DNA from 4 places in the Photobacterium sp. R1 genome. Region 1 is predicted to be linked to each of the others. Evidence: predicted binding sites of a transcription regulator. Region 1 holds the regulator's gene; each other region holds the start of a gene.
The links. The regulator PurR, encoded in region 1, represses purine synthesis genes. The targets are predictions, from matches to a motif close to TNANGNAAACGTTTNCNTNA.
Positions count from the first base shown of each region.

Region 2: the regulator PurR is predicted to act here: its motif matches at 1,663-1,682, upstream of purL (phosphoribosylformylglycinamidine synthase).
Region 3: the regulator PurR is predicted to act here: its motif matches at 1,079-1,098, upstream of purE (5-(carboxyamino)imidazole ribonucleotide mutase).
Region 4: the regulator PurR is predicted to act here: its motif matches at 2,130-2,149, upstream of glyA (serine hydroxymethyltransferase).

Region 1 covers NZ_BAAHZP010000005.1:136,058-139,193, forward strand. The annotation lists gene ACYP03_RS10450 (TfoX/Sxy family DNA transformation protein) at 1-612, opposite strand; cyclic di-GMP riboswitch class I at 744-847, opposite strand; gene purR (HTH-type transcriptional repressor PurR) at 1,056-2,066, opposite strand; gene ACYP03_RS10460 (heme ABC transporter ATP-binding protein) at 2,412-3,136, opposite strand, start outside.
Region 2 covers NZ_BAAHZP010000004.1:359,560-362,695, reverse strand. The annotation lists gene purL (phosphoribosylformylglycinamidine synthase) at 1-1,505, opposite strand, end outside; gene mltF (membrane-bound lytic murein transglycosylase MltF) at 1,905-3,136, shown strand, end outside.
Region 3 covers NZ_BAAHZP010000018.1:82,094-85,229, reverse strand. The annotation lists gene hemF (oxygen-dependent coproporphyrinogen oxidase) at 1-404, opposite strand, end outside; gene tsaC (L-threonylcarbamoyladenylate synthase type 1 TsaC) at 412-969, opposite strand; gene purE (5-(carboxyamino)imidazole ribonucleotide mutase) at 1,167-1,655, shown strand; gene ACYP03_RS21495 (5-(carboxyamino)imidazole ribonucleotide synthase) at 1,658-2,779, shown strand; gene ACYP03_RS21490 (DNA topoisomerase family protein) at 2,831-3,136, opposite strand, start outside.
Region 4 covers NZ_BAAHZP010000004.1:366,696-369,831, reverse strand. The annotation lists gene ribD (bifunctional diaminohydroxyphosphoribosylaminopyrimidine deaminase/5-amino-6-(5-phosphoribosylamino)uracil reductase RibD) at 1-140, opposite strand, end outside; gene nrdR (transcriptional regulator NrdR) at 147-596, opposite strand; gene glyA (serine hydroxymethyltransferase) at 747-1,997, opposite strand; gene ACYP03_RS09500 (YitT family protein) at 2,497-3,123, shown strand; gene ACYP03_RS09495 (hypothetical protein) at 3,124-3,136, opposite strand, start outside.

The sequences.
Region 1 (3,136 bases):
TTAGTGATGAGCGCCAGAATTGACTTCTAGTTTGGACAGGAGCTCATTTCGACGTTGTGGGGTAATCACAGACCAGTGTTTTCCACTGACTGCGCCTTCTAACGCCCAAAGCAAATCCAGACTCAATGACTCGTGATGAGATTCCTGCAGCGCCTGAAAAGCACCGATAGCACCAACTTCAAACAGCTGATCTACAGAGTTGATGCCTGCTTTCTTGAGCATACGCTCATTGGCAAGGCGAAGATTTGGCAGATCTTTAATGCGGTTAGGGCTAGCCTGCATTTTTTTCTCTTTGTCAGCCTGTGCTGCATTAAGAGAAACTTCAGCGTGCTCCAGAATGACTTCTGGGGTTTCCCACCAGTTTTCCGGAATGGCATAGTGTTTTGTGACGACAGGAAAACCGCGTTTTTGATAAACGTACGGTTTGAGGCCAGCTTGTTTAAAGGTTTCTTCATTTTTCGCGTTAGCGCGCAGATGCAGCTTGTCGCTAACAACTAGAGCAAACATCGTTTCACCTGCGAAAATGCCAAAACCGCCAAACATTGAGCGAGATTTAATCTGGCCAAATTTCTCAAATAAACGAATTGAATCTTTCAGTAGTGGTTTGTCCATGCTTCTTTTCTCGGTTAGAAATTTCAACAAAAGAAGTCACCAAACAACGGAGCGAGGATTCAATTGTGCATAAGATTATGAGTCTTTTGTCATAAGAATGACAAAAGTGTCCCATAAACTTCACTTCATCCATCGGCAACCCCGCTACCATGAGTAATAACTTTATCACTAAGTCATTGCTTTTAGGCCGGAAGCTTTGCGTCCCATCCTTTCAGATGGTTTGCCTTGTTCGTGACTGTTTAATCATATATCAATAAGACAAATTTGATATCGATCGCACAAAAAATTGTGATACTCTTCGCAATAAAAATCGTATAAATTTTACAGAAACTAACTGATTATCCCATCAATTCCTCTGTAGCGTAGTAATATTCCATATAAACATAGCCGATATGGGTGTTTATATCGGCTGTTTATCAATATATGTAGGTTAATATCGTTTTTTATGGATGTGTTATTTTTTTGACGGAACGGCGAACCACGAGCTCAGGATTGATCTCAAAAGTCTGAAATTCATGGTTTTTATCTTTCACGCGTTCCATCAGGATTTCCACAGCAGTCTTGCCTAAACGGCGTTTTGGCTGGTGGATTGTTGTCAGAGGTGGTGAAAAGTACGGGGCCAGATCAATATTGTCATAACCAATAATTGAAATATCATTTGGTACATTGATCCCTGCTTGTTCAAATGTACTGATTAAGGCCATTGCCATAATGTCATTGAAGCAGAAAATAGCAGTTGGACGCTCTTTCATGGCAATAAAAGCATTGGCTGCATCTACGGCAGATTCACATTCGAAATCACCTTCAATGATCCAGTTTTCATTGACCGTCAGACCAGCTTCGCTCATGGCTTTATGGAAACCTTTCAGCCGCTCACGGCAGGTAGATTTATCTTTCTGGCCGGAAAGACAACCAATTTTAGTGTGTCCATTGTCAATAAAATGACGAGTGGCAAGATAACCACCAAGTTCTGCATTATCCTGAATATTATCTGTTTTTGGGCGTGCAGGACCCCAGTCCATGATAACCATGGGCAGATCAGGCTGTCGCTCTAACTGTTCCAGCAGTTGATCATCCAGATCAGAACACATCACCAGCAGACCATCCACACGCTTTTCAGAAAGCATGCGCAGGTAATCCTTCTGTTTGGCCAGATTACCTTCGGTGTTGCATAAAATCAGCGTATAACCGGATTTATAGCAGTACTCTTCAACGCCATGCACCAATTCGGCAAAGAATGGGTTGGTCGATTTTGTCACCAGCATGCCGATGGTGCTGGTTGTATTACATTTCAGGCTGCGCGCGACGGCGCTTGGCGCGTAGTTCAATTCTTCAACTGCCGCCAACACTTTTTTCTGTGTTGCTTCCGCTACAAAGCGGGTTTTGTTGATCACGTGTGAGACTGTGGTAGTAGATACACCTGCCATACGTGCAACATCTTTAATGGTTGCCATAATTGTTCTTCTAGTCTTCAGGCCCTGAACAGGGTCTTTTCATATTTGCCAGACGCTAAAACGCCGCTTCTCTGCGAGGATAGCGGCGGGAAATGAGTGGCTCAGGCCGAGTGGTAACAATACCTTACACCGATATGAAGTCTGACTTTCTATTGCTATTTATTTCATCGGTTAATCGCTTGCGCTCACATTCTACAAGGACTCACGCACAGTGCAACGTTTCTCTTGAAATGTGGGGGGAATCTTGATGCAGCTCAAGAATACTGGCAACTTGAAAGTTGTTTCAGTCTTTACATTGTAAGTACTGTGCAAGGGCAACGGCTCAGCGATGCCCTTGCAGGAGGTTCAGGCTGAAAGGACGATCGGAAAGTGCCCGCGGGGGTGAGATTCGATGATCACCGGGGAACCATAAACGGAACTGATATTCTCAGTGGTCAGGGTATGCCAGGCATCACCGTCTGCTTGTATCTTCCCCTTATTCAGCAATACCAGTCTGTCTGCGTATTCAGCTGCAAGATTGAGGTCATGAATGACCAGGATGACGGCGGCTCCTTTACGGGCCATATCTTTTGCCAGTTTCAGGCAACTGTGCTGATGGGCAAGGTCTAAAGCTGAGGTCGGTTCGTCCAGCATTAAAATGCACTGGTCTTCCGCATTGCTGAGCTGAGCCAGTACACGGGCAAAATGAACACGTTGTTTCTCGCCGCCTGAGAGGGTGGGGTACTGACGCTGGCTCAGGTGACAGATCCCAACAGCCGTCATGCATTCCCGGGTAATTCGGAGACAATCTGTGCGCTTCAAACCAAGTGGCATACAGCCAAGTTCAACGACCTCCTGCGCAGTAAAACCAAAAGACAGGCTGCTGTGCTGAGGGAGTACACCCAAGTGTTTGGCCAGCAGGGATGGCTGCCAGTCGCTGTGCTTTTGACCAAAATAGTACACATTGCCTTTGGCACTGATTTCACCGCAAAGCACTTTGAGTAAAGTACTTTTACCGGCACCATTCGGGCCGAGTAAAGCTGTTAACTCTCCGCTGCGGAAACTGATGTTCAGCTGATCCAGTAACGTTT
Region 2 (3,136 bases), on a different contig from region 1:
TCGTGGATAAAGGCAATCGGGTTGTCATCGCCCAGCTGCCAGCAACGGTCGATCACTTCCTGACAGCGACGTTCCATTTCCGGGTTTTCACGCTGAACCGAGGCAAAATCCAGATCTTCGGCTGACTGGCCGGAAGCCATGGAAGAGGCCGCGCCGCCGCCCAGACCGATATTCATCGCCGGGCCGCCCAATACGATCAGCTTGGCACCGACTGGAATTTCTTTCTTCTGAACGTGCTCATCACGAATATTCCCCATACCACCAGCAATCATAATTGGCTTGTGGTAACCCCGGATTTCTTCGCCGTTATGAGAAGAAACCATTTCTTCATACGTACGGAAATAACCCAGCAGGTTCGGACGTCCAAACTCGTTGTTGAACGCCGCACCGCCCAGCGGGCCTTCCAGCATGATATCCAGCGCCGTCACAATTCGGCCCGGCTTGCCAAAGTCGGTTTCCCAAGGCTGCTCAAAACCCGGAACGCGCAGGTTTGATACGGTAAAGCCAACCAGACCGGCTTTCGGCTTACCGCCGATCCCGGTTGCGCCTTCGTCACGGATTTCACCGCCGGAACCGGTCGAAGCGCCCGGCCATGGGGAAATGGCTGTCGGGTGGTTGTGGGTTTCCACTTTCATCAGGATATGAGCTGCTTCCTGATGGTAGTTATACTGACGGTTTTCCGCATCCGGGAAGAAACGACCCACTTCAGAGCCCACCATGACTGCAGCATTATCTTTGTATGCTGACAGAACGTAATCGCTGTGTTGCTCGTAGGTATTTTTGATCATCTTGAACAGCGACTTTTCCTGATCGACACCGTCAATCGTCCAGTCTGCATTGAAGATCTTATGGCGGCAGTGCTCGGAGTTCGCCTGTGCGAACATCATCAGTTCGATGTCGTTCGGATTCCGGCCCAGTCTGGTGAAGTTTTCAACCAGATAATCAATCTCATCTTCAGCCAGTGCCAGCCCGAGAGACAGGTTCGCTTCTTCCAGCGCCTGACGGCCACCGGACAGAATATCCACACTCTGCATCGGCGCAGGTTCAGCGTGTCGGAACAGGGCTTCTGCCTGACTGAAATCATCAAACACGACTTCCATCATGCGGTCATGCAGCAGACCTTGCAGCGTTGTTTGCTGGGCCTCGCTCAGCGCAGCGGAGGTCGCGACATAATAAGCCGTACCGCGCTCAAGACGTTTGATTTGTTGCAGACCACAGTTACGGGCAATATCCGTTGCTTTGGAAGACCAAGGGGAAATGGTGCCTGGACGTGGGGTAACCAGCAGCAGCGTGCCGCTTGGTTCATGCTCGACAATCGTAGGACCATAGGTGAGCAGGCTGGTCAGGGTCTCCAGTGCCTGGCTGTCGAGCGGCGCAGCCAGCTCAGCAAAGTGCATGTACTCGGCATAAATACCTGTGACAGGCAGACCCGAGGCTTGACAACGCGCCAGCAGTTTATTGACACGAAACTCAGACAGTGCGGGTGAACCACGCAAAATTTCCATGTGCGTACGACTCTCGATTAGCAATTGAATGAAGGTGATATTGGCCTGATCCCCACCCCGGGAGCCACGTCAATGCCACCTTGTTCAGCGCTGATTTCCCCCTTCGGTTCAGAGGAACGGCGGTAGTATACGGGAAAAGCGGGTGTGACGTAACACCTGACGCAACCGTTTGCGCGATTTTTTTTTCAATCCGTCGCCGATCGACAGCGATCTTTGACCACCTGCCCAAAAATGCGCAAATTTTCACCTATTATCCGGTCGCCGGATAAGATCAAATGGGGCTCAGCTTTGCCCGGAATGCGACCTTTGGTATAAAGGACCACTAAATAGACAGATGAGCATGAATTATTGAGACGGTTAGCTTTTTCCGCCAGACTGCGGAACCTGGTCGCTATCTTATTGACAAGCTTGATATTATCGGGATGTCAGTGGGAAAATGACACCCGCACAGAGTTGGAACGGATCCGCGACAGTGGCGTCCTCCGCGTCGGGACACTCAACAATCAGATTTCCTACTACATTGGTCCGGACGGCCCGACCGGACTGGACTATGACCTTGCCCAGCGTTTCGCCGACAAGTTAGGCGTCAAACTGGAAATGCAGCCGGTCTTCTCTCTCTCAGGTCTGTTCCCGGCCCTGACCCGCGGCGATGTCGATCTGCTCGCCGCCGGGCTGACCATGACACCGGAACGGGTCCGGTCTTTTCGTGCGGCCCCGGCCTACTACTATGCCAGTCAGATTCTGGTCTATAAGAAAGGGGAATGGCGCCCGCGTGATGTCGACGATCTGGCCCAGAATAAAGGCCAGCTGGTTGTCGTGCGGGATTCCAGCCATGAAAAGAACCTGCTGGAGCTCAAAAAAGATCACCCGGCCCTGACCTGGCATGCCGTTGATGAAGTCGACAGCGAAGAGCTGCTCAGACAAGTCGCTGTCGGCGAACTGGATTATACCGTCGCTGATTCTGTGGATGTTGCCCTGAGCCAGCGGATTCATCCGGATATCGCCGTTGCACTGGAACTGACCGATGACCAGCCGATCGGCTGGTTCCTGAACCCGAGCAATGACGACAGCCTGTATGCGCTGCTGATTGAATTTTTCGGCGAGCTCAAACAGAGCGGCGAACTGGCGAAACTGGAAGAGAAATATTTCGGCCATGTCGATCAGTTCGACTATGTCGATACCCGGGCATTTCTGCGCGCTCTGGAAAGTAAACTGCCGCGCTGGGAAAGTATCTTCAAAAAGTACGCCGACGAGTTTGACTGGCGCCTGCTGGCGGCGCTTTCTTATCAGGAATCGCACTGGAACCCGAGGGCCGTTTCTCCGACAGGTGTCCGCGGCATGATGATGCTGACACTGCCAACCGCGAAATTAGTCGGTGTCCAGAACCGTCTGGATCCGGAACAAAGTATTCGCGGGGGAACGGAATATCTGAGAAAAATGATCGCCCGAATCCCGGACAGCATTGAACCGCATGAAAAAGTCTGGTTCGCGCTGGCGTCATATAATGTCGGATATGGCCATATGATGGATGCCCGTCGTCTGACCAAGAAACAAGGGGGTAACCCGGACGCCTGGAGTGATGTCAAACAGCGGCTGCCGTTACTGCGCCAGCGGAAGTTCTATCGCCAGAC
Region 3 (3,136 bases), on a different contig from region 1:
GGCGTCAGGTCGAACCCGCCGCCAAACCACCAGACCGGATCTTCACCCTCTTTCTCGGCAATAAAGAAGCGGACATTGGCATGCGACGTCGGGATATAAGGGTTTTTCGGATGGATCACCAGAGAAACGCCCATGGCCTCAAAACGACGGCCAGCCAGCTCCGGACGATGTGCGGTGGCTGAGGCTGGCATCTGCGCCCCGTAAACATGTGAAAAGTTCACACCACCTTGCTCAAAGACTGCACCATCACGGAGTACCCGGCTGCGACCACCGCCGCCTTCTTCACGATCCCAGCTGTCTTCCACAAAACGGGCCTCACCATCCTGTGCTTCCAGCGCCTGGCAGATTTTATCCTGTAGATCGAGTAAGAACGCCTTCACGGCGTGTTTATTGACGTCTTGCATGCGTATGTTATCCCTGTCGGAAAATTTGTCCTGTGGCAGCATCGCGAATTTCGGACGGATTGTCACGGCCACCCGTCTCACCGTGCAAAATTGTATTCAGATGCGCTCCGAGTTGTGATTCCACTTCCTGCACATTGCGGCAAGGCGGCTCACCGGTCAGATTTGCGCTGGTCGATGTCAGCGGTTTCCCGAACGCCCGGCACAGCTGCTGCACCAACGGATGATCCGTCACCCGGACCGCAATCGTTGAAAACTGTCCTGTCAGAAACGACGGAACACCCGGTTTGGTAGGCATCACCCAAGTGACCGGGCCCGGCCAGGAGGCAAAAATCAGGGCTTTCTGGTCTTCAGTCAACTGGCTGTCATCCACATAAGGTGCGAGCTGAGCATAATCGGCCGCGATCAGAATCAGGCCTTTCTCTACCGGGCGCTGTTTCAATGCCAGCAGTTTGGCAACAGCCTCTGGGTTATCCGGATCGCATCCGACACCAAACACGGCTTCAGTCGGGTAGGCAATCACTTCACCTTGCTCGAGCGCGGTGACGACTTGGCTTAAATTATCCACACTATCCTCAATGTGTTGTCGCCGGATCAATGCGATGGCGATGGCTGATTTTCACTGGCTGCTATTTTAACCGAATCCCAGCGAACTGCACCTATTGCGCACCAGAGCGCGACGCAAACGTTTTCCTTAAGGAAAAATCTCCGTATAATGCGCCGCAAACCCTCTTGCCTGATTAACATGACCCTAAGGAGTTCGGGATGAAAGTCGGTATTATTATGGGCTCAAAATCTGACTGGCCAACCATGCAACACGCAGCTGAAATGCTGGATCGCTTTAATATTGCGTACGAAACCCGTGTGGTTTCCGCACACCGGACTCCACACCTGCTGGCTGAATATGCCGAAACCGCTCATCAGCGTGGTCTTTCAGTGATTATCGCAGGTGCCGGCGGCGCTGCACATCTGCCGGGCATGACTGCCGCATTCACCAGTCTGCCGGTTCTGGGCGTCCCGGTGCAGTCCCGCGCCCTGAAAGGCATGGATTCCCTGCTGTCGATTGTACAAATGCCCAAAGGGGTTGCTGTCGGCACATTAGCTATCGGGGAAGCCGGTGCAGCCAATGCCGGACTCTTAGCAGCCCAGATTATCGGTACCCAGGATGCAACTGTCATGGCCGCTATTGATGCATTCCGTAAAGAACAGACCGACACCGTCCTGAGCCAGCCGGATCCATCTGAGGACGCATAACCATGAAGAAGGTTCTGGTACTGGGCGCGGGTCAGCTGGCCCGCATGATGGCACTGGCTGGTGCTCCCCTGAATATCGAAGTCATGGCCTATGACGTGAATAACGGTCAGGTCGTCCATCCGCTGACACTGGCACCGGTGCTGTCCGGACTGAACAATGCCATCGGTTATGCTGATGTCATTACCGCTGAATTTGAGCATGTACCGCATGATGTGCTGGATGCCTGCGAGGCCAGCGGTAAACTCAAACCCAATGCAGCCGCCATCAAAGCCGGTGGCGACCGCAGGATTGAAAAAGCTCTGCTGGATCAGGCTGGCGTGGCCAATGCCAGATACCAGTTGATCAGCACAGAAGCAGATTTGGCGCTGGCTGCAGAAACGATCGGCCTGCCACTGGTGCTGAAAAGCGCCCTGGGCGGCTATGACGGGAAAGGTCAGTGGCGCCTGAAAACAACGGAGCAGATCCCGGCCATCTGGCAGGACATTGCCGATTTCCTGACCCACGCACCGGAACAATCTATTGTTGCAGAGGCTTTTGTCCCTTTTCAGCGCGAAGTGTCGATGATCGGTGCGCGGAATGCTGCGGGAGATACCGCCATCTATCCGCTGACTGAAAACGTTCATACCGACGGCGTGCTCAGCCGCTCTCTGGCACTGGAAGAGCAGGGGGCTTTACAACAGCAGGCGGAGATGATGTTCAACGCCGTCGCTGCAACCCTGGATTATGTCGGCGTCCTCGCCATTGAGTTCTTTGACGTGAACGGCCAGCTGCTGATCAATGAAATTGCCCCGAGAGTACATAACTCGGGCCACTGGACGCAGCAAGGTGCAGATACCTGCCAGTTTGAGAACCACCTGCGGGCGGTCTGCGATCTGCCTCTGGGCAGCACAACACAGACTCGCAGCACTGTGATGCTCAATATTCTGGGAGAAGATACACTGCCGGCGGCGGTTCTCACCATTCCGGGCTGCCATCTCCACTGGTACGGAAAGGAAAAACGTCCGGGCCGTAAGATGGGCCACATCAATGTCACTGCAGCCAGTCATCCTGAACTGGTGCAGACACTGAACCAACTGGCTCAGATACTGCCTGCTGACAGTTTCCCGGTGGTCCGCCTCGACTAAAGCAAACCCTTTCCCCTGATATGTAAAAAGCCAGCAGAGCTGGCTTTTTCTTTAAATGTCATCCGCCTCAGAGGACGGCATCGTTTCCGGTTCCGACTGATAATGACCGCATTTCCGATCGGCACACTGCAGTTTAGTGCCCCGGGCCAGTTTCTTCTCGATCAGCAAGCCGAAACCGCATTGCTCACAATGGCCGGGAACCGGCTGAAAATTGATCGCAAACCGGCAGGACGGATACTGATCACAGGCATAGAAGCGCTTGCCGTACCGGGATTTTCGCTCAACCAAATGTCCTGTTTTACACTCAGGACAAGTCATGTGGGTCTCTTCGGCCTTCTTCTCGGGCGAAGCCAAATA
Region 4 (3,136 bases), on a different contig from region 1:
TAGTGAAAACCTTCACCAATCACAGTGTCATCTTTCACGATGACGCAGCCGACATTCGGATTAGGGGCAGTGGTGAAACGGCCACGTCGGGCCAGACTGATGGCGCGACGCATCATGGCGTGATCGGTCGGTGTAAACATCTTGACTTATTTTTCCAGTTTGGCGATCGCTTCACCAAATTCCCGGATGTCTTCGAACGAACGGTACACAGAGGCAAAACGAATATAGGCGACTTTATCCAGTTCAATCAGCGCATCCATCACCAGGTTCCCGATCATGTCGGATTTCACTTCGCGCTCTCCGGTCGCACGCAAGCGGGATTTGATCGTATTGATCGCTCGTTCAATGTCATCTGCACTGACCGGACGTTTTTCCAGTGCACGTTCAATGCCACCACGCAGCTTGTCTTCGTTAAACGGCTCCCGGCTGCCATTGGTTTTAATGACATGCGGCATCACCAGCTCAGCGGTTTCAAAAGTTGTATAACGCTCGCTGCACGCCAGGCACTGACGACGGCGCCGGACCTGATGACCGTCAGCGACCAGACGGGAATCGATTACTTTGGTGTCATTGGCACCACAAAACGGACAATGCATCTTGCCTCCTCAATTTCGTCGACTCAGTGTAACCCAAATCAACTGACTTGAGAGGCGCAAAGCTAAATTTTTTATCAACAAAAACGGCATCCGATGGATGCCGTTTCACTATTCTGACCTAAATGTTGGTCTGTATTCAGCCTGACCTGCTTACGCGTAAACTGGCAGGCGCTTACAGATATCCAGCACTTTCGCTTTAGTTGCATCGATCACGTCCTGGCTCTCGATGTTGTCCAGCACGTCACAGATCCAGTTCGCCAGTGCTTTCGCGTCTTCCGTCGTGAAACCGCGACGGGTGATCGCTGGTGTACCGATGCGGATACCTGAAGTCACGAACGGACTGCGAGGATCGTTAGGTACACTGTTCTTGTTCACAGTGATATTCGCTGCACCCAGTGCGGCATCAGCTTCTTTACCTGTGATGTTCTTATCAATCAGGTCAACCAGGAACAGATGGTTCTCGGTACCGCCGGAAACGATCTTGTAGCCACGCTCCAGGAACTGACCCACCATAGCTTTGGCGTTATCAACAACACGCTGCTGGTAAGCTTGGAACTCAGGCTCCATTGCTTCTTTGAACGCAACGGCTTTGGCTGCGATGACATGCATCAGCGGGCCGCCCTGACCGCCAGGGAAAACGGCTGAATTCAGTTTCTTGTACAGCTCTTCACCTGCATTTGACAGGATCAGACCGCCGCGAGGACCAGCCAGTGTTTTGTGCGTTGTTGTGGTCACTACATGTGCGTGCGGTACAGGGTTCGGGTAAACACCCGCAGCAACCAGACCTGCAACGTGCGCCATATCAACAAAGAAGTAAGCACCAACTTTGTCTGCGATTTCACGCATGCGCTTCCAGTCAACAATCTGAGAGTAAGCAGAGAAACCACCGATGATCATTTTCGGCTTGTGTTCCAGCGCCAGCGCTTCCACTTCTGCGTAGTCAATCTGACCTTGCTCATCGATACCATAAGGAATGATGTTGTACAGCTTACCGGAGAAGTTCACAGGAGAACCGTGAGTCAGGTGACCACCGTGTGCCAGGCTCATGCCCAGAACGGTATCGCCGGCATTCAGCAGGGCCATGTAAACCGCACTGTTTGCCTGAGAACCTGAGTGTGGCTGAACATTCGCGTATTCAGCACCAAACAGCTGGCATGCACGATCAATTGCCAGTTGCTCGGCTTTATCTACATACTCACAACCGCCGTAGTAACGCTTACCCGGGTAACCTTCTGCGTATTTGTTGGTCAGTTGTGAACCCTGGGCTTCCATTACACGCGGGCTGGTGTAGTTCTCAGAAGCAATCAGCTCAATGTGCTCTTCCTGACGGGCTGTTTCTTCCTGAATGGCCGCAAACAGTTCCGCGTCATAATCAGCAATATTCATGTCACGCTTTAGCATCAGTCTCTCCTGACTCAGATAGTTCTCAAATTCGCTCACCTAAGTATCTGACAAGGTCAGACTCTTAGGTCAACGGGAAATAATCTGCATTTTTCCCGATTGGTGCTGAAAACACAACCCCAGACACCACGGCAACGCAAACGTTTTCGTCACACCAGCAGATAAGTCGGCATTTTAGCGAAAATACTCCTTTTCAGATAGCCCCGAAATCGCTTTTTTATCCCCTTTTTTGTTCGTTTTTCTCATCTGGAAGATGAATTTATTTCAAGTTTGCACAAACATCCATCAAAAAAATTACATCGTAAAATGTGAACGCAACCATAATGCGAAAATAATGATTTACAAAACCGTAAATTTTAAATTACAAACCGTATTTCTTTACCTTCAGCTCCGGGATTCATTTTTTCCAGCCAGGCTATAACATATCGCGCGCATTTCCCCTCCTGTGCCGTCGCACTGACGTCACGCAGTATCAGAGGGGTATTTTTGGAGGTATCGATTGAAACACCGCGGCCACTCTCGCAAAGAAAACCTGATTGCCATTCTGACTGGCACATTCATTGTCGCGCAAGGCGTTTTTTTCTTACAACAGGCAAACTTACTGACAGGCGGAACAACCGGCTTAGCGCTGCTGATGACCCACTTTACAGATTTCAGTTTCGGTCAGCTGTACTTTGTCGCGAATATTCCGTTTTACATCATGGCCTGGTTCCGCATGAACCGCAGCTTTGCACTGACCAGTGTGTGCTGTGGAGCGCTGGTTTCAGTCATTACAGACAACCTGCACCATGTGGTGGCTATCAGCCAGTTTGATCCGGTTTACTGTGCCGTGATTGGCGGCTTGCTGATGGGATTGGGAATGTTGATTCTGTTCAGGCATAACACCAGCCTGGGCGGGTTTAACGTATTGGTGCTTTATCTGCAGGAAAAATTCGGCATTTCAGCAGGCAAGCTTCAGATGGGCATCGATATCTGCATTCTGATTTGCTCTTATTTCCTGATGACACCGACTATTCTGCTGTTGTCACTGCTGGGCGCTGTGATGCTGAACCTGGTTCTGGCCATGAACCACAAACCAGGCCGGTATCACGATGGCAAAGCCACCGCGACCGTGACGAACGACTGATTACACAACGACT